Accumulibacter sp.: one gene and its partner. The protein of the gene in region 2 interacts with the protein of the main gene of each other region in a pairwise test. Links are inferred from orthologs where the notes say so. Each region holds a gene or a part of one and is shown on either strand. Other genes may lie near its edges. The genes, in order: V5B60_RS02975 and V5B60_RS14715.

Region 1 (10,465 bases), 2.7 Mb from region 2 along the record:
GCCGGCAAGGCCCTCGACTGCGTCGCTTCAGGCGAGATCCGCTTTTTTCCGGAGAACTGGGTCAACACCTACAACCAATGGTTGAACAACATTCAGGACTGGTGCATCTCGCGGCAACTCTGGTGGGGTCACCAGATTCCCGCCTGGTACAGCGAAGATGGGCGGGTCTTCGTCGCCCACGACGAGGACGAGGCGAGGGCGGAAGCGAACGCTGCCGGCTGCCAGGGTCCGCTGGTGCGTGACCCGGATGTCCTCGACACTTGGTATTCGTCGGCGCTGTGGCCGTTTTCGACGCTCGACTGGACGCCGCGATGGCCGGTGGAGAGCAACCCCGCACTGGACCTCCACCTGCCGTCGACGGTGCTCGTCACGGGGTTCGACATCATCTTCTTCTGGGTTGCGCGGATGGTCATGATGACTCGGCACATCACCGGCCGCATCCCGTTCAGGCATGTCTATGTCCACGGCCTCATCAGGGACGCCGAAGGGCAGAAGATGAGCAAGTCAAAGGGCAACGTGCTCGACCCGATCGATCTCATCGACGGCATCGGTCTCGATGCGCTGATCGAGAAGCGTACCAGCGGGCTGATGAACCCGAAGCAGGCCGAGCAGATCGAGAAGCGAACGCGCAAGGAGTATCCGCACGGGATTGCGGCCTTTGGTACCGATGCCCTGCGCTTCACCTTCCTCTCGCTCGCCAGTCCGGGACGTGACATCAAGTTCGATCTCGGCCGCTGCGAGGGCTACCGCAATTTCTGCAACAAGCTGTGGAACGCGAGCCGTTTTGTCCTGATGCACACTGCCGGGCACGATCTGGGCCTCGATGACTGCACGCCCGGCGGTTGCACAACCCGACTTGCCTTCTCCTTTGCAGACCGCTGGATCGTCAGCAGGCTGCAGCGTGCCGAGGCCGAACTGGCGCAGCATTTCGCCGACTACCGTTTTGATCTGCTGGCGCGGTCGCTTTACGAATTCGTCTGGGACGAGTTCTGTGACTGGTACGTCGAACTGTCGAAGGTTCAGCTGCAGCACGGGAGCGAAGCAGAGGTGCGGGGGACGCGTCGGACGTTGGCCCGCGTGCTGGAGGCAGTTCTTCGCCTGGCACATCCGCTGCTGCCGTTCATCACTGAAGAACTTTGGCAGGCGGTGGCCCCGCTTGCGGGTCGCAAGACGCATGACTCGGTGATGCTGGCAGCCTATCCGCAGGCGCAGCCGGAGAAGATCGATGCGCAGAGCGAAGCCAGCGTGCAGGAGTTGAAGTCACTGGCATACGCCTGTCGCAATCTGCGCGGCGAAATGAAACTGTCGCCGGCAGTGCGGGTGCCTTTGGTCGCTTGCGGCAAGGCGAGCGTATTGGCCGATTTCGCTCCCTATCTGAAGGCGCTTTGCAAGCTCTCCGAGATGCAGATCGTTCCCCAGATGCCGGGCAGCGCCAATGCGCCGATTGCCGTCGTCGGTGAGACCAGACTCATGCTGCAGGTCGAGATCGATGTCGGCGTAGAGTGTGAAAGGCTCGACAAGGAGATCGCCCGGCTCAGCGGTGAGATTGGCAAGGCGAGAGCCAAGCTGGCCAATGCGAGCTTCGTGGCGCGTGCACCGGCTGTGGTGGTCGAACAGGAGAGACAGCGTTTAGACGCTTTCATCGCGACCCTCGCCGAACTCGAGCCGCAGCGTGCGCGCCTTGACGGAGGCCGGAGGCCGGCCGGCCACTGACGAAGCTCGACCGCCGCCGCTCCGCGGCGGCGGTCGAGCGGTCGTGAAGAAATCGTCTCGCGCAGGCCGCGATGCAAGGCGCGATGGGGGCGAATGACTAGGCGTATCAAGTGCATGGGCGCAGAGTGAACGACTGCGCAACGCAGCACATCGGTTGCGCAGTAGGCTCCTTCATGCGCTCTAGGCCGTTCAGCCGGCCAGGGTCACGGCGACCAAGCCACGCAGGGCGTTGCCGAGGTAGAGGCCAGAGGCCCGCTGCAGGTCAGTCCGCCGGAGGATCCTTTCGACCGCACGTCCTGACTCGAGCAACTGTCGCCGCAGGACTCCCGGCAACAGACCGCAGGACGGCGGGGGGGTCAGGAGCAGTCCGCCGTGCGCGACGAACACGTTGCTGCGCGCGCCTTCGCAGACCTCGCCGCGTTCGTTGCAGAAGATCGCATCGAACACCGTGGGTCGATCGGCCAGTGCCGCCAGCGCGCGATCGTATCGACACCGCGCCGTGGTCTTGTGTCGCAGGAGGTAGTCATCGGCGGACACGGCGTCGCTGGCGAACACCGCCGTACGTTCAGCCGCTGCGTCGTCTGTCAGCGGCGACACGTCGGTGACATGGCTCCCATCGTGGCGGAGCAGCAGGCGAACCCGGAAGACACCTTCCGGATGGCTGGTGGCGGCAGCGGCGAGCGCGGCCGACAGGCGGGGTAGCTCACAGGTGAAGCCAAGGCTGGCGGACGACGCCTGCAGGCGCTCGAGATGCAAACGCAGCAGGGGATAGCGGCCGGCTTCGAGGCGCAGCGTTTCGAAGAGTTCGAATCCGGGGTCGGAGTCGACCAGAAAACGCGCTTTCAGCAGGCACTCGGCGTATTCACTCGCCGCAACGGCATCGGCGACGATGCCGCTGCCGACGCCCATCCGCGCGTACCCGTGCGGGTCGAGTTCGAGGGTGCGGATGGCCACGTTGAAGCGGCAGTCGCCGCCCGGGGCCAGCCAGCCCAGAGCGCCAGTGTATAGCCCGCGCGGTTCCTGCTCTAGTTCGGCGATGCGTTGCATGGCGCGGATCTTCGGTGCGCCAGTGATCGAGCCGCACGGAAACAGTGCGCGGAACAGGTCGACAAGGTTTACGCCTGGCAGCTCAGCGGACACCGTGGATACCATCTGCCACAGTGTCGGGTAGGCCTCAGTCTCGCAGAGGGCACGCACGTGGATCTTTCCGGGTTGGGCCAGCCGTCCGAGATCGTTGCGGAGCAAGTCGACGATCATTATGTTTTCCGCGCGCTCCTTGGGCGAAGAGACGAGAGCTGCACGCCGCGCCTCATCCTCTGCCGCCGTTGTGCCGCGAGCTGCAGTGCCTTTCATCGGCCGCGTCAGCACTTGGTCCGCTTGGCGCTGGAAGAACAGCTCGGGAGAAAACGAAAGGATTCTCTCGCCGGCGATTTCCAAGTAGCCGCCATAGCGTACAGGTTGTCTTGCCCGCAAGCGTCGATACAGAGCCAGCGGGTCGCCATAGACACGACAGCGCATGGGGAACGTGAGGTTTATCTGATAGCAGTCGCCAGCAGCGATCCAGTCGCGGATCTGCCTCACCTGGTCTGCGTACCGTGAAGTCGAGACGCTTGGCAGCAGATCGGCGATGCCCGTCGCTCTCTGCGCTTCAGGGAGGACGGCCACGCGGGCGGACAGGAAATCGCTGACTGCCTGCGCGTCGAGCCATTCGCCACTCTGGAACACCCAGGCGCGGATGACTGCTCCCACTCCAGGTATCGCCGTTGCGGCGGCCTCAAAGGAGGTCGCGAGTGCGTAATCGGCGGCCATCGCAACCCACCGCCCGGCCGCGAGTTCACCCTCGATCGCCACGAAAAGAGGTGTGGGATCGCGCCTTGCGGCGAGCCGGAAAATACGGCAGCAGCCGCCAAGCAGCAGCGCATCGCCGCGATCACCATCGAACAGCGCGAAGTCGCTGCTGCCCGACATCAAGCTGCGGGCGCCTGAGCCCTCACGCGCCACGCGTTGTGATGGCTGGGCGTGTCACTTGCGCCGGATAAAGAACTCGAAGGACTTGCCGGTCTCGGAACGCGACAGCAGCTCGTTGCCCGTTTGTCTGGCGAAGGCCTCGAAATCCTTGACGGCGCCGGGGTCCGTCGCCAATACATGCAGCACCTCACCTGCCGACATTTCGGCAAGCGCTTTCTTGGTCCGCAGGATGGGCAAGGGGCAGTTGAGGCCCTTGACATCTAACTCTCGATCGAAATGCATGCTGTGATCCGCAAGAAAGCCAAGTCGCTATTGTAAGCTCTGGAAACCGCTTCTTCTCTGCTTCGCTTCCTCAGCCTGCAGTCGGCGCAGTTCGCGCAAGCGTGCGTCCACTGCTGACTGCTCGAAGAAACTCCCGTCGGCCGCCTGTTGCGCAAACTGCAGTTGTTCGACGGCGGGTCCGAGTTGTCCCTGCAGAAAATAGAACTCGGCTTGCGCGCGATGCTGCTGCAGGCGCTTGCCGGTTGCCGAAAAGGTCCTGGCCAACAAGCCGTACAGTTTGTAGTCCGACGAACGAAGCTGCAACTGCGCATCGAGGAAGATGCGAGCCTGCTGGTACTCCTTCGCAGCGAGGAGCGCGTCAGCGTAACCGTAGGCCAAGGCCATGGACTGCGGATAGCGCTGCAGGCCCTCACGATAGATCGCCGCTGCGCCGACCGGGTCGCTGTCGGCGATCCTGATCGCCGCTGCCAGCCCGGCAAGCAGCGGCGACGAGGGTTTCAGCGCGGCCAGTGCGTCGTACTCGCGCTGTGCTCCGGCGGTGTCCTTTGCTCGCAGCAGCGAGTAGCTCAGCCCGTAACGGACTGCCACCTCTGACGCATACTTCTTCTCCCGAAGTTGTCTGGCGAACTCACTGATTCCCTCCTGCGGTGTGCTCGCCTGGGCTCGCAACTTGGCCCGAACGAGCTGGAAGTCGAGACTGTCGGCCACTTGGCGATAGGGGGCGCTCTGCGCCCGGTTCTGCATGTCCGACATTCGCTCGACGGTCAGCGGGTGTGATCGCAGGTAGACAGGGGCGCTGTTTTCATAGACCTTGCCCGCCTGTTGCAGGCGGCCAAAGAAATCCGCCATCCCGCGTACGTCGAAGCCGGCCTGCCCCAATGTCTGAAAACCGACGCGATCGGCCTCACGTTCGAAATCGCGGCTGTAGGCGAGCTGCGCCTGTATCGACCCGGCTTGTGCCGAAGCGATGGCGGCGTGTGCCACTTGCGAGTTTGAGCGAGCGGCGAGCACGCCGACGGCCATGGCGATCATGGTGGCGACCGAGCTCTGCTTCTCGCGCATGATCTGTCGCGCCAAGTGTGCCTGCAGCACGTGCGAGATTTCGTGCGCCAGGACGGCCGCCAGTTCGGACTCCGACTGCGCCGTCAGCAGGGTGCCGGTGTTTACGCCGATGAAACCACCGAACATGGCAAAGGCATTGACGGTGTTGTCGCGGACAAGAAAGAAGTGGCAGTCGGCCGTGGGGTCCGCGCTGGCTGCGAGCAGCCGAGCTCCCAAGCGGTTGAGGTAATCCGACAACTCGGGATCGTCGACATAGCTTGGCTCGCGCAGGCGGATCTCGTTCAGAATCCGCTCGCCAATCTTACGTTCCAGTTGTGGCGACAGCTCGGCACGGGCGGCCTCACCCAAGTCTGGCAGTTCGTCCGTGGTCAAGGCTGCCGAGGACGTCATGGCGGTTGCCAAGGACACCACGGCGACGAAACGCAGCAGAGGCATCAAACGGGTTTTCCAGTCTTCTTGCGGAGGCGATGGGTGGTATGATACCGGAGCGGAAGCCGAGAAAGTGTGACTGAGCGTTACAGAGTCTGTCTGTGGTACGGCCCGCTTGTACCGCCTGTCGCAAGAGATTCTTTTCGGCGATGCCTACGAGCCCTTTCTCCCATTTTGATCGGCATGGTCAGGCGCAGATGGTCGACGTTACGGCGAAGGCGGAGACGCTCCGGCACGCGACTGCCACTGGCTTCATCTCGATGCGCCCGGAGACCCTGTCGCTCATCGTTCAAGGTTCGGCTAGCAAAGGCGACGTGCTGGCTGTTGCCCGGATCGCGGCGATACAGGGTGCCAAGCGCACGTCGGACCTCATCCCGCTCTGCCACCCGATTCCCGTGACCCGAATCACGGTCGAGTTCGAGATCGATGGCCGGAACAGCCGCGTCGCCTGCAAGGCGCGTGTCGAGACTTTCGGTCGCACCGGTGTCGAAATGGAGGCTCTGGCGGCGGTCAGCATCGGTTTGCTGACGATCTACGACATGTGCAAGGCCGCCGATCGCGGCATGCGCCTGGAAGGTGTTCGCCTGCTCGAGAAGGGCGGCGGTCGCTCCGGGCACTGGCAGGGTGACTGAGGCCATGCTGCCGGCAGAAGCGGGTGACGTGGACCGCCTGCGTCGTCTGCTGCTCAAGGCAGCCACCGCAGGCGCCAGTGCTGGCGTCGTGGTGGCTGGCGATCTGCTGCAGCCCACTGCGGTTCTGGCTGCCGACGGGAACCGTGCGGCCTTTACCGCCACCGGTCTGTCCGAAGCGATTCGAGCGGCTGGCGCAGGCGGTTCCATCGCCAGCGGCGGGATCGTCATCAAGACGGTCGACATCGCCGACAATGGTGCTCAGGTACCAGTCGAGGTGATCAGCAACATACCGGATAGCCAGAGCATCAGCATCTTCATCGAGAAGAACCCCATGCCGCTGGCGGCCAGCCTGACATTCGCCGGGGGCGCGCAGGCGCGCGTCCGGCTGCAAGTCAAAATGGCCGAGTCATCTAGCGTACGCGTTGTCGTCAGGGCGGCTGACGGAAAGAACTACCATGCGAGCCGTGAAGTCAAGGTGACGCTTGGCGGGTGTGGCGCCTGAAGGAGACGAGTCTGGGATGGGTGAAGCAATCCGGATTCGCGCCAGCCTGCAGGGCGAAGTGACCGAGATCCGCGTCCTCATGCCGCATCCGATGGAGACGGGTCAGCGCAAGGACGCCGGCAGCGGACAGTTGATTCCCGCGCACTTCATACAGAGCTTCTCGGTCACGGCAAACGGCGCGCTCCTCGTCGGCGGCCAACTGAACACGGCGATCGCGCGCAATCCCCTGTTCTCCTTCTACGCTCGCGGACTGAAGGCGGGCGACCGGATTGCGGTCGAGTGGACCGATAGCAGGGGAGACCGGCGTCGCGACGAAGCCATCATCACTGCCCCATAGGCAGCGACCCGTCGCACCAAACGCTGAGAAAAAAAACCCGCCGGAGGCGGGTACTTGGTGCGTCCCCGAAAGTATCAGGTGCGCGCGATGTTCGATGCTTGCTTGCCCTTCGGGCCCTGCGTCACGTCGAAGGAAACCTTTTCGCCCTCTTTGAGGGTCTTGAATCCGCCCATGCTGATCGCGGAGAAATGGGCGAAGAGATCCTCGCTGCCATCGTCCGGGGTGATGAAGCCGAAACCCTTGGCGTCATTGAACCACTTCACTGTACCAGTTGCCATATTGCCACTTCCTTCAAAAAAGACTGAATCCGGGCATTGCCCGACTTGCATGCCTCCAAATCAACAACCGCCGACAAGGTATGTCACACAGCTGGAACGACCTCGCTGCGCAATGAATCCGGAGCATGCCGGCTTTTTACGCTAAAGCAGGCCGGGGCGTCAAGCTTTTTTGCTTGCCAGCGTGCGCAAGTGGCCCGCGACTTGCCGAAAGCGACCGCGGGTGGTATTGCGTATCCGTATGGACTGTTAGAATTCTGCCATGGCAACAAAGCATCAGGACGGATCACTCCTCGAAACCAAGCGTACGCAGCTAGCGCCACCGCCACTGTACAAGGTACTGCTGCTGAACGATGATTTCACGCCGATGGACTTCGTCATCGTCGTCCTGCAGAGGTTCTTTGCAATGGATCGTGAACAGGCAACGCGGATCATGCTCAAAGTGCACACGGAAGGCAGAGGTGTCTGTGGAGTTTACCCGCGCGACGTCGCTGCCACCAAGGTAGAACAAGTTACAGGTTTCGCACGCAGCAACCAGCACCCGCTGGCGTGTGTCATGGAGGAAAATTGAATGATTGCGCAGGAACTTGAAGTGAGTTTGCACATGGCGTTTGTCGAAGCGAGGCAGAAGCGCCATGAGTTCATCACCGTCGAGCACCTGCTACTGGCGCTGCTCGACAACCCGTCTGCAGCCGAAGCTCTGCGGGCTTGCGGGGCGAACATCGAGCAATTGCGCAAGGATCTGACCCGCTTCATCGGCGAGCACACGCCAACGGTATCCGGTGAGGACGAGATCGACACGCAGCCGACACTGGGGTTCCAGCGCGTCATCCAGCGCGCCATCCTGCATGTCCAATCCTCCGGGCGGAAGGAAGTGAACGGGGCGAACGTCCTCGTCGCGATCTTCGGCGAGAAGGATTCGCACGCGGTCTACTATCTGCAGAAGCAGGGCGTCACGCGCCTGGACGTGGTCAACTTCATCTCGCATGGGATCAGCAAGGTACCGCAGAACGCGCCGCGAAGCGAACCCGAACCCGAGCCGGAAGCCGACCAGCAGGCGGCAGCCGGACCCCTTGACAGCTACACGATCAACCTCAACGCACTCGCCTTGCAGGGCAAGATCGATCCCCTGATCGGCCGTGACACCGAGCTTGAAAGAGTGATTCAGACGCTGTGCCGGCGGCGGAAGAACAACCCCTTGCTGGTCGGGGAAGCGGGCGTCGGCAAGACAGCCATTGCCGAAGGACTGGCACGACGGATCGTCGAGAGCGACATCCCGGAGATCCTGGCGAAGGCCAACGTCTACTGTCTCGACATGGGTTCCCTTCTGGCGGGCACCAAGTACCGTGGTGATTTCGAGCAGCGTCTGAAGGGGGTGCTCAAGCAACTGAGCGAGAACCCGCAGGCAATCCTGTTCATCGACGAGATCCACACCCTGATCGGTGCCGGTTCGGCTTCCGGCGGCACCCTCGATGCTTCGAACCTGCTCAAGCCGGCGCTTTCCACCGGGCAACTGAAGTGCATCGGTGCGACAACCTACAACGAGTATCGTGGCATCTTCGAGAAGGATCATGCGCTGTCGCGACGGTTTCAGAAGATCGATGTCAATGAGCCCTCGAGCGCCGAGGCGGTGGAGATCCTCAAGGGCCTCAAGTCCCGTTTCGAAGCCCACCATGGCATCAAGTACTCGGCTGCCGCGCTGACGTCGGCCGTGGAACTGTCGGTGCGCTTCATCACCGACCGGCACCTGCCGGACAAGGCGATCGATGTCATCGACGAAGCCGGTGCTGCGCAAAGGATTCTGCCGAAATCGAAGCAGAAGAGGCTGATCGGCAAGATCGACATCGAGGAGATCGTTGCCAAAATTGCCCGTATCCCGTCGACGCACGTCTCGTCCGATGACCGCAACAACCTGCGCAACCTCGACCGCGACCTGAAGGCGGTGGTGTTTGGCCAGGATGCCGCCATCGACGCACTTGCCAGGGCGATCAAGATGGCCCGATCGGGTTTGGGCAATCCGACGCGACCGATCGGCAGCTTCCTCTTTTCCGGTCCCACCGGTGTGGGCAAGACCGAGGTCGCCAAGCAATTGGCCTACTGCCTCGGCAATGAGCTGGTGCGCTTCGACATGTCCGAGTACATGGAACGGCACGCGGTTTCCCGCCTGATCGGGGCGCCGCCCGGCTACGTCGGCTTCGACCAGGGTGGCCTGTTGACCGAGGCCATCACCAAGAAGCCATACAGCGTGCTGCTGCTCGACGAGATCGAAAAGGCACACCCGGACATCTACAACATCCTGCTGCAGGTCATGGACCATGGCACGCTGACCGACAACAATGGCCGCAAGGCGGACTTCCGCAACGTGGTGATCATCATGACCACCAACGCGGGACAGGAGGCAATCCAGAAGGCGACGATGGGCTTCACACCGTCGCGGCAGGCCGGTGACGAAATGGCCGAGATCAGGCGCATCTTCACACCCGAGTTCCGCAACCGGCTCGATGCAACCATCTCGTTCCGGGCTCTCGACCACGAGATCATCCTGCGCGTGGTCGACAAGTTCCTGATGCAGCTCGAAGCTCAGTTGCATGACAAGAAGGTCGAGGTGGTGTTCACCAGTGCCCTGAAGGAGCATCTCGCAGCGAAGGGCTTCGATCCTCTGATGGGTGCCAGGCCGATGGCGCGACTGATACAGGACACGATCCGCGCCTCGCTGGCTGACGAACTGCTGTTTGGCCGGCTGGCGCATGGTGGCCACGTCACGGTCGACCTCGACGACGACGAGAAGGTGAAACTGGTCTTCGAGGAAGAGCCCGAGGTCGTTGCCTGAATGTTCCACTACCGACGGTCACACGGTAGGGTGTGTGCAGTTTCTCGCGTCCCGTAAGGGCGAAAGGCAACCATATGAGCATCAGCACTCCCGACCTGCTCGACAGACACGAGGCCCTGACGGTAGCTGGTGCCGTGCGCGTCGTTTCGCCGGTCTTCCAGCGTTATGGGGGGCGCTCCAGCTTCTGCGGGCGCATCGTCACGCTTAAAGTGTTCGAGGACAACTCTCTGGTCCGTGAAGTGCTTGCCGAAGGCGGCCACGACAAGGTGCTGGTGATCGACGGTGGCGGCTCTCTGCGCTGTGCACTGGTTGGCGACCAATTGGCGATCTTGGCGCAGCGCAATGGCTGGCAGGGAATCGTGGTGTACGGTTGTATTCGGGACTCGGAGCCGATCGCTCGCATCGATCTCGGCCTGCGTGCCCTCAATACGCATC
Region 2 (10,670 bases):
AGCTTCTCCTGGAACATCAGCCGTCGCACGTGATCGGCGGCCTGTTCGAGGTCGCGCCGCTCGTCAAGCAGCGCGGCGATCTCCTCCTCGCGTGCTGCCAGTTCACGCTGCAGGCGATGATGCAGGCGCTCGAGTTCGTGGTGGTCGCCGGTGGCGCGTGCTTCGGCAACGGCCTCGCGCCATTCCATCTGTTCGACGAGAAAATCGGCCGGCATCGCGCTGTTGTTTTCGCTGCCGACATCGTGCCGCGCGAGTTGGAGCAGGTACCTGGCGCGCGGTAGTGGCTTGCGCAGCGTCTGGTACGCCTCGTTGACCCGCGTCGCCCACTGCTGCGACAGGCGTCTCGCGCCCTCGCCGGCGCTGGCGAAACGATCGGGGTGCACCTGCGTCTGCAATTCGATGTAGCGCCGGTCGAGCAGCAGCGGATCGATCCGGAAGGCGGCCGGAAGACCGAAAAGCGAAAAATGGTCGGCTGCGAAGTCCATGGCTGTGCGCGTCAGGCGTTCCGGCAAGCAGCGCGGGCCCCGCCCGTGCGCCATCTGCCGGCCGGGCGCGGGCGGCAGCGGCAAGCCGCCAACCTCATACGTTGAAACTCTCGCCGCAGCCGCAGGCGTCCTTGACGTTCGGATTGTTGAAGCGGAAGCCTTCGTTGAGCCCCTCACGTGCGTAGTCGAGTTCGGTGCCGTCGAGGTAGGGCAGGCTCTTGGGGTCGATCAGGACCCTGACGCCATGCGACTCGAACTCGATGTCGTCGGGCTGTGCGGCATCGGCGAACTCGAGTTTGTAAGCCATTCCCGAGCAACCACTGGTGCGTACGCCGAGGCGCAGACCGATTCCCTTGCCACGTTTGACGATGTAGCGGGCGACGTGCGTCGCTGCCCGCTCAGAAAGCGTCACTGCCATGAAAGCCATCTCCTTTCGTACCGGTCACAACCACTCAGGCCTGCTCGCCGTGCTTCTTCCGGTAATCCGCCACCGCCGCCTTGATCGCGTCCTCGGCAAGAATCGAGCAATGGATCTTCACCGGTGGCAGCGCCAGCTCTTCGGCGATCTGCGTGTTGCGGATGTCCATCGCCTGGTCGATCGTCCGCCCCTTGACCCATTCGGTGACCAGCGACGACGATGCGATCGCCGAGCCGCAGCCGTAGGTCTTGAACTTGGCGTCCTCGATGACGCCGCCCTTGCCGACCTTGATCTGCAGCTTCATCACGTCGCCGCAGGCGGGGGCACCGACCATTCCCGTCGCCACGCCTTCCTCGTCCTTGGCGAAGGAACCGACGTTGCGCGGGTTCTCGTAGTGATCCAGAACCTTGACACTGTATGCCATGTTGCTACTCCTTCAGTTCAGTACTGCATCAATGAGCGGCCCACTGGACCGTGTTCAGGTCGACACCATCCTGGACCATTTCCCAGAGCGGCGACAGCTCGCGCAGGCGGCCGATCTTGTCGTGCAGCAGCCGGATCGTGTGGTCCACCTCCTCCTCGGTCGTGAAGCGGCCGAGGGTGAAGCGGATCGAGCTGTGCGCCAGTTCGTCGTTGCGCCCGAGCGCGCGCAGGACATAGGAAGGTTCGAGCGACGCCGAGGTGCAGGCCGATCCCGACGACACGGCCAGATCCTTGATCGCCATCAGCAGCGACTCGCCTTCGACATAGGCGAAGCTGAGGTTCAGGTTGTGCGGCACGCGATGCTCCATGTCGCCGTTGACATAGACTTCCTCGATGTCCGACAGGCCGCGCAGCAGGCGGTCGCGCAGCATGCGGATGCGCTCGTTCTCGGCACCCATTTCCAGCCGCGCCAGGCGAAACGCCTCGCCCATGCCGACGATCTGGTGCGTCGGCAGGGTTCCGGAACGAAAACCACGCTCGTGCCCGCCGCCATGCATCTGCGCGTTCAGGCGGACGCGCGGCTTGCGCCGAATGTAGAGGGCGCCGACTCCCTTGGGTCCGTAGGTCTTGTGGGCGGAGAAGCTCATCAGGTCGACCTTCAGCGTTTCCAGATCGATCGCCACCTTGCCCGTCGCCTGCGCCGCGTCGACATGCAGCAGGATGCCGCGACTGCGGCAGATTTCACCCATCTCGGCGATCGGCTGGATGACGCCGATCTCGTTGTTGACGAACATCACCGAGGCGAGGATCGTGTCCGGCCGCAGGGCCGCGGTGAAGGCGGCGAGGTCGACCAGTCCGTTCTCCTGGACATCGAGGTAGGTGACCGTGAAGCCCTGCCGCTCGAGTTCGCGACAGGTGTCGAGGACCGCCTTGTGCTCGGTCTTCACCGTCACCAGGTGCTTGCCCTTGCCGGAATAGAATTGCGCCGCCCCTTTCAGCGCCAGGTTGTTCGATTCGGTGGCGCCGGAGGTCCAGACGATCTCCTTCGGGTCGGCATGAACCAGCTTCGCCACCTCCTCGCGCGCCTCCTCGACGGCCGCCTCGGCTTCCCAGCCGAAGGAATGCGAGCGCGAAGCGGGGTTGCCGAACTTCTCGACGAGATAGGGGATCATCCTCTCCGCCACTCGCGGATCCACCGGCGTGGTGGCCGAGTAGTCGAGGTAGATGGGCAGCTTCAACATGGTTCTTGCTCCGGGTTGTGGAAGTCAGCGTCAGGTTCGTGGCCGCTGCCGTCGTTGCCGGCGGGCGTTGGCCAACTCACTCGCCGCTCAGACAGCCATGGCCGTCAATCGTTGCAGTCGGTCGACGGTCGATCGCAGGGTGGCGAGAAAGCCTGCCACCTGTTCCTCGGTGTTGCCACGCCCCAGGCTGACACGTACCGCGCCGCGCGCCAGTTCATCGTCGACGCCCATCGCGCGCAACACGTGCGAGGGTTCCGGGTTGGTGCTCGAACAGGCGGCGCCGCTGGCCACGGCGTAGCCGGCGCGGTCGAGATGGCCGACCAGCGTCTCGCCATCGACGCCGGCGAAAGCGAAATAGACCGTGTTCGGCAAACGTTCCGCGCTCTGCCCGAAGAGCCTGCCGCCCAGCGCGACCAGTCCTTCCTCGAGCTGCGTCCGCAGCCGGTCCAGCTGGCTGGCAAGCGCGGCCCGGCGCGCGACCGCGAGCTGGCAGGCGACGCCGAAACCGACGATCGCGGCAACGTTCTCGGTCCCCGAACGCAGGCCACGCTCATGGCCACCACCGGCAATCAGCGGTTCGAGCTCGAGGCGCTTGTCGAGGATCAGGGCCGCTGCGCCCTTCGGTCCGCCCATCTTGTGCGCCGACAGCGTCAGCGCGTGCACGCCGCAACCGTTGAGGCGGCGGAAATCGACCGGCACCTTGCCGAAGGCCTGTACCGCGTCGCTGTGGAACCAGGCACCGGCGGCCCGGGCGCTCACGGCCAGCGGCTCGATGTCCTCGATGACGCCGGTTTCGTTGTTGGCGAGCAGGAGCGAGACGATCCTCGGCTTGCGCGCCATCACCGCTGCGTACCGCTCGCGATCGATCCGACCGGCAGGGTCTGTCGGCAGCTTCTCCAGGTTCCAGCCGCGCCGTGCGAGTTGCTCGGCCGGTCTGAGAACGCACGGGTGATCGGCGGCACCGACCGCCAGCAGGCCCGGCCTGAGGCAGGCGGCGGCGCCCTTGAGCAGCAGGTTGTTGGCTTCGGAGCCGCCGCTGGTGAAGACGACTTCGCTGGCGTGGGCGCCGACCGCGGCCGCCACCTGTGCCCGCGCCTCATCGATCGCCCGTCGCGCCGCCCGGCCATACTCATGCCGGCTGGAGGCATTGCCGAACTGCTGCGAGAAGTAGGGCAACATCGCCTCGACCACCTCCGGGTCGACCGGGGTCGTGGCGTTGTGGTCGAAATAGACGGGCGCGAACATGGGGTTGCGAACGCTCAGCGGTCGTGGATCAACCGACGCGACTCCTTCACGGCCTCTCAGCCGCTGACCGCCAGGGTCTTGGCGTTGCGCGGCTTTTGCCGGCTGCGCCGCGCATCCTGCAGGATCGCGACGTGGCCGCTCTTGCGGATCTGCTGCTCGACGAGTTCGGACAGGCTGACCGAACTGAGATACTCGTACATCTTGTCGTTCAGCGTCGCCCACAGTTCGTGCGTCATGCAGCGCTCGTCGTCGTGACAGTTCTCGCGGCCACCACACTGCGTCGCATCGAGCGGTTCATCGACGGCGCGAATGATGTCGGTGACCGTCATCTGGCTGGTCGGGCGAGCCAGACAGTAACCACCGCCGGGGCCGCGCACACTCTCGACCAGGCCGTAGCGGCGCAGTTTGCCGAACAGTTGCTCAAGATAGGAAAGGGAGATCTTCTGGCGGTCGCTGATGCCGGCCAGAGAAACGGGGCCGTCGCTGCAGCGCAGCGCCAAGTCGATCATTGCAGTGACGGCGAAGCGTCCTTTTGTTGTCAGTCGCATGGCTCCTCCTTGTAGAGCGGTTGTTCGGACAATCCAAGTCTAGTGGACCGGTGGTGATTAGTCAACTATTTTACTCAGGTATTGGGGGTCGAACGGGTCACTGCGCAGCAGTTCGCCGTCAACCTCGACTCCGGCTGCCTCGACCCGCGTCAGCAACAGGGCAAAACGGCGGTCCACCTCGACGGCATGGTCGAGCAGGCCGTGAATCGCCCTCGCCAGCGGATCGTCCTGATCCGCCGCCAGCGCATAGGCGGAAAAGCCGAGCTTCCCAGCCATCTGCTCGCGCTTCTGCGCCTGCGCCGGGTCGATGATGCGGGCAGGGTTGCCGACGGCGGTGGCGCCCGCTGGAACGTTCTTGACGACGACCGCATTCGAACCCACCTTGGCTGATGCGCCGACCGTGATCGGTCCGAGCACCTTGGCGCCGGCGCCAATGACGACGCCGCTTTCGAGAGTCGGATGTCGTCTGCCCTTGTTCCAGGAGGTGCCGCCGAGGGTCACTCCGTGGTAGAGGGTGACGTCGTCGCCGATCACCGCCGTCTCGCCGATGACGACACCCATGCCGTGATCGATGAACAGGCGGCGGCCGATCTCTGCCCCCGGGTGAATCTCGATGCCGGTGAGAAAGCGCCCGAAATGCGAGACCAGGCGGCCGAACCAGCGCAGGTGGTGCGTCCACAGCCAGTGCGCGAGGCGATGCGAGGCCATGGCATGGACGCCCGGGTAACAGGTCAGCACCTCCCAGAAGGTCCGGGCAGCGGGATCGCGGTCGAATACCGACTGGATGTCTTCGCGCAGGTGGCTGAACATGGGGTGGAAGTCCTTGAGCGGGGCAACGGGAAAGCCTGGCGGCATTCTACAATAGCCGACCAATTCAGTCATCTATGCCTTCGGGGTGGCGATCGACGTACCGGGTGGTGCTCTGCCGTTCGACCGCATCGAGCAGGCCGCGCAGGATGTTGATCTCGTCCCGTTCGAGTGCGGCGCGCCCGAACAGGCGCCGCAGCTTGGGCAGCAGCCGGCGTGGACGTTGCGGGTCGAGGAATCCGCTGCGCACCATCACCCGTTCGAGATGTTGATAGAAGCGCTCGATGTCCTGGTGGCTCGCCGGTGGCGAGGCGAAGGCGACGGTTCTGCTGCACGCCGGTGGGTCGTTGGCGAAGGCCGCGAGGCGCAGCTCATAGGCGAGGACCTGCACCGCTGCCGCGAGGTTGAGCGAGCCATAGTCCGGGTTTGCCGGGATGAACACCGTGCGCTGGCAGCGTTGCACCTCGACATTCGACAGGCCGGCAGTCTCGTTGCCAAAAAGCAGCGCCACCTCGCCATCGCCGGTCCTCGCCAGGATCTCTGCCGCGGCGGCGCGAGCCGCCAGCGGCGGCGGCCCGAGATTTCGCTGGCGCGCCGTCACGGCGCAGGCGAAGCGGGTGTCCGCCAGGGCCTCGTCGACGCTGCTGCACACCCGTGCGGTCGCGAGCAGATCGTCGGCGCCCGCCGCGCGGACGAATGCTTCCTCGTCCGGGAAGCGCTTCGGGTTGACCAGCAGCAGGCGCGTCAGTCCCATCGTCTTCATGGCGCGGGCGGCGGCGCCGATGTTGCCGGGATGGCTGGTGTGCGAGAGGACGATGCGGACACGTTCGAGCGGCAGGTGCGAAGGATCGGCCCCGGCGGCGCGGTTCATATTAGAATCGGGGCTCCTCCACACCAACCGGGCGACAGCAGCCGCCCGTCAGGTTCGTCAGCAGACATGCATCCAGCTCTGAACATCATCATCAAGGCGGCGCGCCGCGCCAGCCAGATCATCAATCGTGCCGCGCTGGACATCGAGCACCTGCAGGTCACCAGCAAGCGCCAGAACGACTTCGTCACCGAGGTGGACAAGGCGGCCGAGGCGGCGATCATCGACATCCTGCGCGAGGCCTATCCGGAGTACGGGATTCTAGCAGAAGAGTCCGGCCAGGTCGCCGGCAGGGCTGCGGGCAGCGAGTACCAGTGGATCATCGATCCGCTCGATGGCACGACCAACTTCATCCACGGCTTCCCGCAGTATGCCATCTCGATCGCCCTGGCGCATCGCGGACAGGTGACCCAGGCGGTGGTCTACGACACGGTGCGCAACGAGATGTTCACCGCCAGCAAGGGGGGTGGTGCCTTCCTCAACGATCGCCGCATCCGGGTGAGCAAGTGTCTTCGCCTCGAGGAGGCGCTGATCGGTACGGGTTTTCCCTATCGCGCCCATGAGCACATCGACACCTACCTCGCCATCTTCAAGGATCTGACGCGCCGGTCGGCGGGAATCCGGCGACCGGGTGCCGCATCGCTCGATCTTGCCTACGTCGCCTGCGGTCGTTTCGATGGTTTCTGGGAGTTCGGCCTGTCGCCGTGGGACATCGCCGGCGGGGCGCTGTTGATCAGCGAAGCCGGCGGCCTGATCGGCGATCTGGCGGGTAACGAAAGCTACCTGCAGACGGGCAACGTCGTCGCCGGCACGCCGAAGGTCTTCGCCCAGTTGCTGCAGCTGATCGACGTCCACCGCACGCCACTGCTGCCGGCCTGAACATCGCGTAACGACGATCGCTGCGGGACGCGTCCCTCAGCCATCGTTGATACCCCAGGTTCCCGGGGCCGGCGGCGGTGATCCCGGCTGCTGCGGAGGGGTCATCGGCGGGCGCACATCGGCGGGACGACGGTAATCGTGACTGCCGCGCTGTTCCTCGCGCCGGCGCCACTCCTCCCGCGCCTCGCGCTCGCGGCGCTCTTCCTTGGCGGCACGCTTGTTTTCGCGCTCCGCCTCCTGTCGTCCGCGCTCATAGCCGCGCTCGTAGTCCTGGCCGCCGTAGCGGTTGTAGCCCTGCTGCCGCTGCGCGTCGCGGTAACCCCGGTCGTAGGCGTCACGCTGGTCGTACGCCGGCTGCCCGTAGCCCGGCTGGCGACCATAGGAGTAGCCGTCGTAAGGGCGATCGTATTGATCGTATTGGGGAGTGGAGTCGCAGGCGGTGACGGCGAAGAGGCTGCCGATCACGGCGGCCAGGGACAGGCGTCTGAGGTCAGGGTACATGCTGGAATTCCTCCGGGGTCGTTGCTGCGAATTGGGCATGTGGCAGGCGGGAAGGTTCGCAATCACCGACTTCCGCCCGCCCGGCAAGTCGAGCGAAGAACGCGCCCGTCGGCAGGACAGCTCGTCGCATGCCGGCAAGGATAAACCATCCTCGGCGCTTGGTGGGCGTGGCGGGCCAGTCACGGTCGCCCACCGCGCTCAGGCGCTGCGCAGCCGGCACAGGCGAGTCAGCCAGATGGCTGCGAAGGGCAGCAGCAGCCCGAGGGTGATGGCAGTCAGGAAAAGGCTGCCGAGTTCGCTGTAGTCGGCTGCCACCTTGATGGCCTGGCTGGCCGGGTCGCGTACCTCGCGGCTGACCGGGTAGAGCTCGTTGAGGTACCTGGTGCCAAGCTGCGAAGCCGACAGCGCCAGGTTGGTGAACGAGGCCATCACCGCGAAGTAGGTCGCCTTGAGACCGGCGGGCGCCGAATTGGCGATCCACGCCAGCATCGGGACCATCGCGATCTGCCCGAGTGGAGATTCGAGTGCCGTATCGATCAGGGCGATGAAGCGCGCGTCGACGATGCCGCCGGTTCGCGCCGCAGTCCATTCGTGCAGGCCGTGGTACATGCCGAGCGTCGGCAGGCTGAGCAGCGTTCCGGCGACGGTGAGGAAGCCGACGATGTGGGCGATCGACCGTTCGCCCATGAAGCGGCGGAAGAGAAAGAGTCCAAGCAGCGTCAGCACGCTCGAGAGCAGCGACAGCCTGGCGAGGAAGGACTGGTCGAAGCCGAGGACGTCGATCATCCACCAGGTCGAGCCGGCGCCGGGACCGGGGATGGCGCGGAAGACGAAGATGATGATCGCCGTCCCGAGCAGCGTTCGCCGCGCATCCTCGTCCAGTTCGCGCAGCAGCCGCGCCATCAGGAAGCTGATGATGGCGAAGGATCCGAAGAAGATGATCTCCTGCCCGAACTCGAACTGCGCCAGGCCGACGCCCAGGCTGAAGGCGACGAAGGCCGCACTGCCGCCGAGAATCCACCAGTTCGGTCGCACCGCTGCGAGCGGTGGCTCGAGCAGCGCCCGCAGGCGCGCCTCGTCGAAGCCGCGCGCGCGCAGCCGTCGCTCGTCGCGCCGGCGGAGCAACGCGGCGAGCACGACGCCGGCCACCGAAACCAGCGGAATCAGCAGCGCCATGCCATAGACCTGGGCGTAGACCGCGATCCTTGCCGTCTGCGGCAGCGTCTCGACGCCCTGGAACATGAGGACGTTGATGACCGACACGAGCACGCCGCCGCCGATGATCGCCACCCGGCCGAGGGTCTGCAGCGTCGTGTTCATCAGTCGCCGCGTCTCCGCAGGCAGCGGCTGCCCGTGTTCGTCGACGCGCGGCACCGCCTCGACGGTCATCGCATCGGCGACGACGTCCTGGATGACATAGCCGACCGGTGACAGCAGGGCGGAGACGACGAACCATGCTTCCAGCGACATGATGGCGCCCATGCGCAGCGGTTCGCTCACCAGCCCGTACATGATCAGCAGGCTGCTGGCGATCAGCGCCGCACCGAGCCATACCAGGGCCGCCTTGTGGTGCCAGATGAGGTCGACCAGGTGCCCGATCGGCATCTTCAGTGCCCATGGGATTCCCGCCCAGAAGCCGAGGGCGGCGAGGAATGCGGCCGACAGTCCGAGGTGCTCCTTGACGAAGAAGGTGCCGACGATGCCGGTCAGCCCGGATACGCCGGCAGCGACGTACACCATCAGTGGCGGCAGGAAGGAGAGCCGCATCTCGCGGCCGAGTTCGAGGATGTTGCGGTCGAGCCAGTGGCGGATGGTCGTGAGCAAGGCGGAACTCCGGGAAGTCTCGTGCGGCGTCGGGTGCGGCGGGTGCAGCGCGTGCGGGTCGGGCAGCGGCGGCCGCTGGCGTCGCCATTGTGCACCAAGCGGGCGCCGCGCGGGGGACGGGGGTCGCCGGCGCTGCTGCTTCACCTGCCGGGCGAATGGCCGTAGACTAGGGCGTAGGGCGCGCGCGGTCGCCCGGCTGCATCCCGATGCCGGACGGGCTGGCAGGGGAGAGCAGGCAGTCGGTGGGCGCAGAGTGCGGAGGCGCGGATGTGGTTTCTCGGTGCGGTACTCGGAGCGCTGCTCGTCGGCGAGCTTTACTCGGGGCTGTGGCTGGTCGGTGCGCTCCTTGGTGGCATCGTCGGCTGGTCGCTCGGCAGTCGCGCGCGGCAGCGGCAGGAAGAGCGCCAGCGCCTGCTCGAGGAGCGCTTGCAGCGGCTCGAAAGCGCCGTCGATCGCCTGCTGCAGTCGCCGCAGCCGTCGCCGGCAGAGCCGCAGCCGTCGGCGGTCCCGGCGCCGGCCGCGGCGGCATCGGTCGACGCGACCCCGCCGCGCCTTGCCGGCGGCGTTGAGCGGCTTGCCGGCGAACTGCCGGCCGAGGCGACGACCCCGCTGCTGCCGCCGGCGGCAGCCGCGCCGTTCGTCGTCGCGCCAGCGGCCGCCGGCGACTCGACGGCGCCGCCAGCGCTCGCCGCACAGCCGGCGAGCGGCTGGGTGGCGGCCGGCGTGGACTGGCTGCTGCGCGGCAACCTGATGGCGCGCGCCGGGGTCATCGTCCTCTTCTTCGGTGTCGCCTTCCTGCTCAAGTACAGCTACCAGCACCTGCAGGTACCGCTCGAGCTGCGACTGACCGGCGTCGCGCTGGCGGCTGTGGTCCTGCTGCTGCTCGGTTGGCGCCTGCGAACGACCCGCGAGGCCTACGCCCTGGCGTTGCAGGGCGGCGCCATCGGTCTCCTCTACCTGACGATCTTCAGTGCGCTGCGGCTGTTCGGGCTGCTCGAGGCAGCGCCGGCCTTCATCATGCTGCTCGCCGTCGCGGCGCTGGCGGCGATGCTGGCGGTGCTGCAGGATGCCCTGGTCCTGGCCGTGCTCGGCGCGGTCGGCGGCTTTCTCGCACCGATCATCGCCGCGACGGGCGCCGGCAATCATGTGAGCTTGTTCGGCTACTACGCCGTGCTCAACGCCGGCATCCTGGCGATCGCCTTCTTCAAGGCGTGGCGGTTGCTCAACCTGGTCGGCTTCGTCTTCACCTTCGCCATCGCCACGGTCTGGGGCGCGCTGCGCTACCGGCCGGAGCACTTCGCGTCCACCGAGCCTTTCCTGATCATCTTCTTCCTGATCTACGCCGCGATGCCGGTGCTGTTCGCCCGGCGCGCTGGCGGACCGCGCGCCAGCCGCCTCGACACGACGCTGGTCTTTGCCCTGCCGCTGATC

What was found.
Region 1: the proteins of V5B60_RS14715 (region 2) and V5B60_RS02975 interact in binary tests that used the Escherichia coli proteins (3 or more experiments, as listed by UniProt). The link is inferred for Accumulibacter sp. from one-to-one orthologs.

Annotation. Positions count from the first base shown.
Region 1 is NZ_JAZKUG010000001.1:648,511-658,975, reverse strand. What follows is about bases 2,350-5,102. They hold V5B60_RS02975 (sulfurtransferase TusA family protein), read right to left. Parts: upstream 3,964-5,102; coding sequence 3,736-3,963; downstream 2,350-3,735. Other genes in these bases: V5B60_RS02970 (beta-barrel assembly-enhancing protease), read right to left, coding at 3,991-5,102; pabB (aminodeoxychorismate synthase component I), read right to left, coding at 2,350-3,681. In the rest of the region: V5B60_RS02985 (valine--tRNA ligase), read left to right, coding at 1-1,713; more of pabB, read right to left, coding at 1,903-2,349; more of V5B60_RS02970, read right to left, coding at 5,103-5,460; cyclic pyranopterin monophosphate synthase MoaC, read left to right, coding at 5,604-6,086; thiosulfate oxidation carrier protein SoxY, read left to right, coding at 6,091-6,588; thiosulfate oxidation carrier complex protein SoxZ, read left to right, coding at 6,605-6,925; V5B60_RS02950 (cold-shock protein), read right to left, coding at 7,000-7,203; ATP-dependent Clp protease adapter ClpS, read left to right, coding at 7,463-7,771; ATP-dependent Clp protease ATP-binding subunit ClpA, read left to right, coding at 7,772-10,030; ribonuclease E activity regulator RraA, read left to right, coding at 10,105-10,465. UniProt on the Escherichia coli protein: Sulfur carrier protein involved in sulfur trafficking in the cell. Part of a sulfur-relay system required for 2-thiolation during synthesis of 2-thiouridine of the modified wobble base 5-methylaminomethyl-2-thiouridine (mnm(5)s(2)U) in tRNA.
Region 2 is NZ_JAZKUG010000001.1:3,340,519-3,351,188, forward strand. The notes cover bases 462-3,419. They hold V5B60_RS14715 (IscS subfamily cysteine desulfurase), read right to left. Parts: upstream 2,568-3,419; coding sequence 1,356-2,567; downstream 462-1,355. Other genes in these bases: hscB (Fe-S protein assembly co-chaperone HscB), read right to left, coding at 462-485; iscA (iron-sulfur cluster assembly protein IscA), read right to left, coding at 580-903; iscU (Fe-S cluster assembly scaffold IscU), read right to left, coding at 938-1,327; V5B60_RS14720 (cysteine desulfurase family protein), read right to left, coding at 2,655-3,419. Outside these bases: more of hscB, read right to left, coding at 1-461; more of V5B60_RS14720, read right to left, coding at 3,420-3,812; Fe-S cluster assembly transcriptional regulator IscR, read right to left, coding at 3,869-4,360; cysE (serine O-acetyltransferase), read right to left, coding at 4,418-5,170; V5B60_RS14735 (RNA methyltransferase), read right to left, coding at 5,235-6,038; V5B60_RS14740 (inositol monophosphatase family protein), read left to right, coding at 6,105-6,914; V5B60_RS14745 (hypothetical protein), read right to left, coding at 6,951-7,415; V5B60_RS14750 (hypothetical protein), read right to left, coding at 7,614-9,239; V5B60_RS14755 (DUF2339 domain-containing protein), read left to right, coding at 9,507-10,670. UniProt on the Escherichia coli protein: Master enzyme that delivers sulfur to a number of partners involved in Fe-S cluster assembly, tRNA modification or cofactor biosynthesis. Catalyzes the removal of elemental sulfur from cysteine to produce alanine.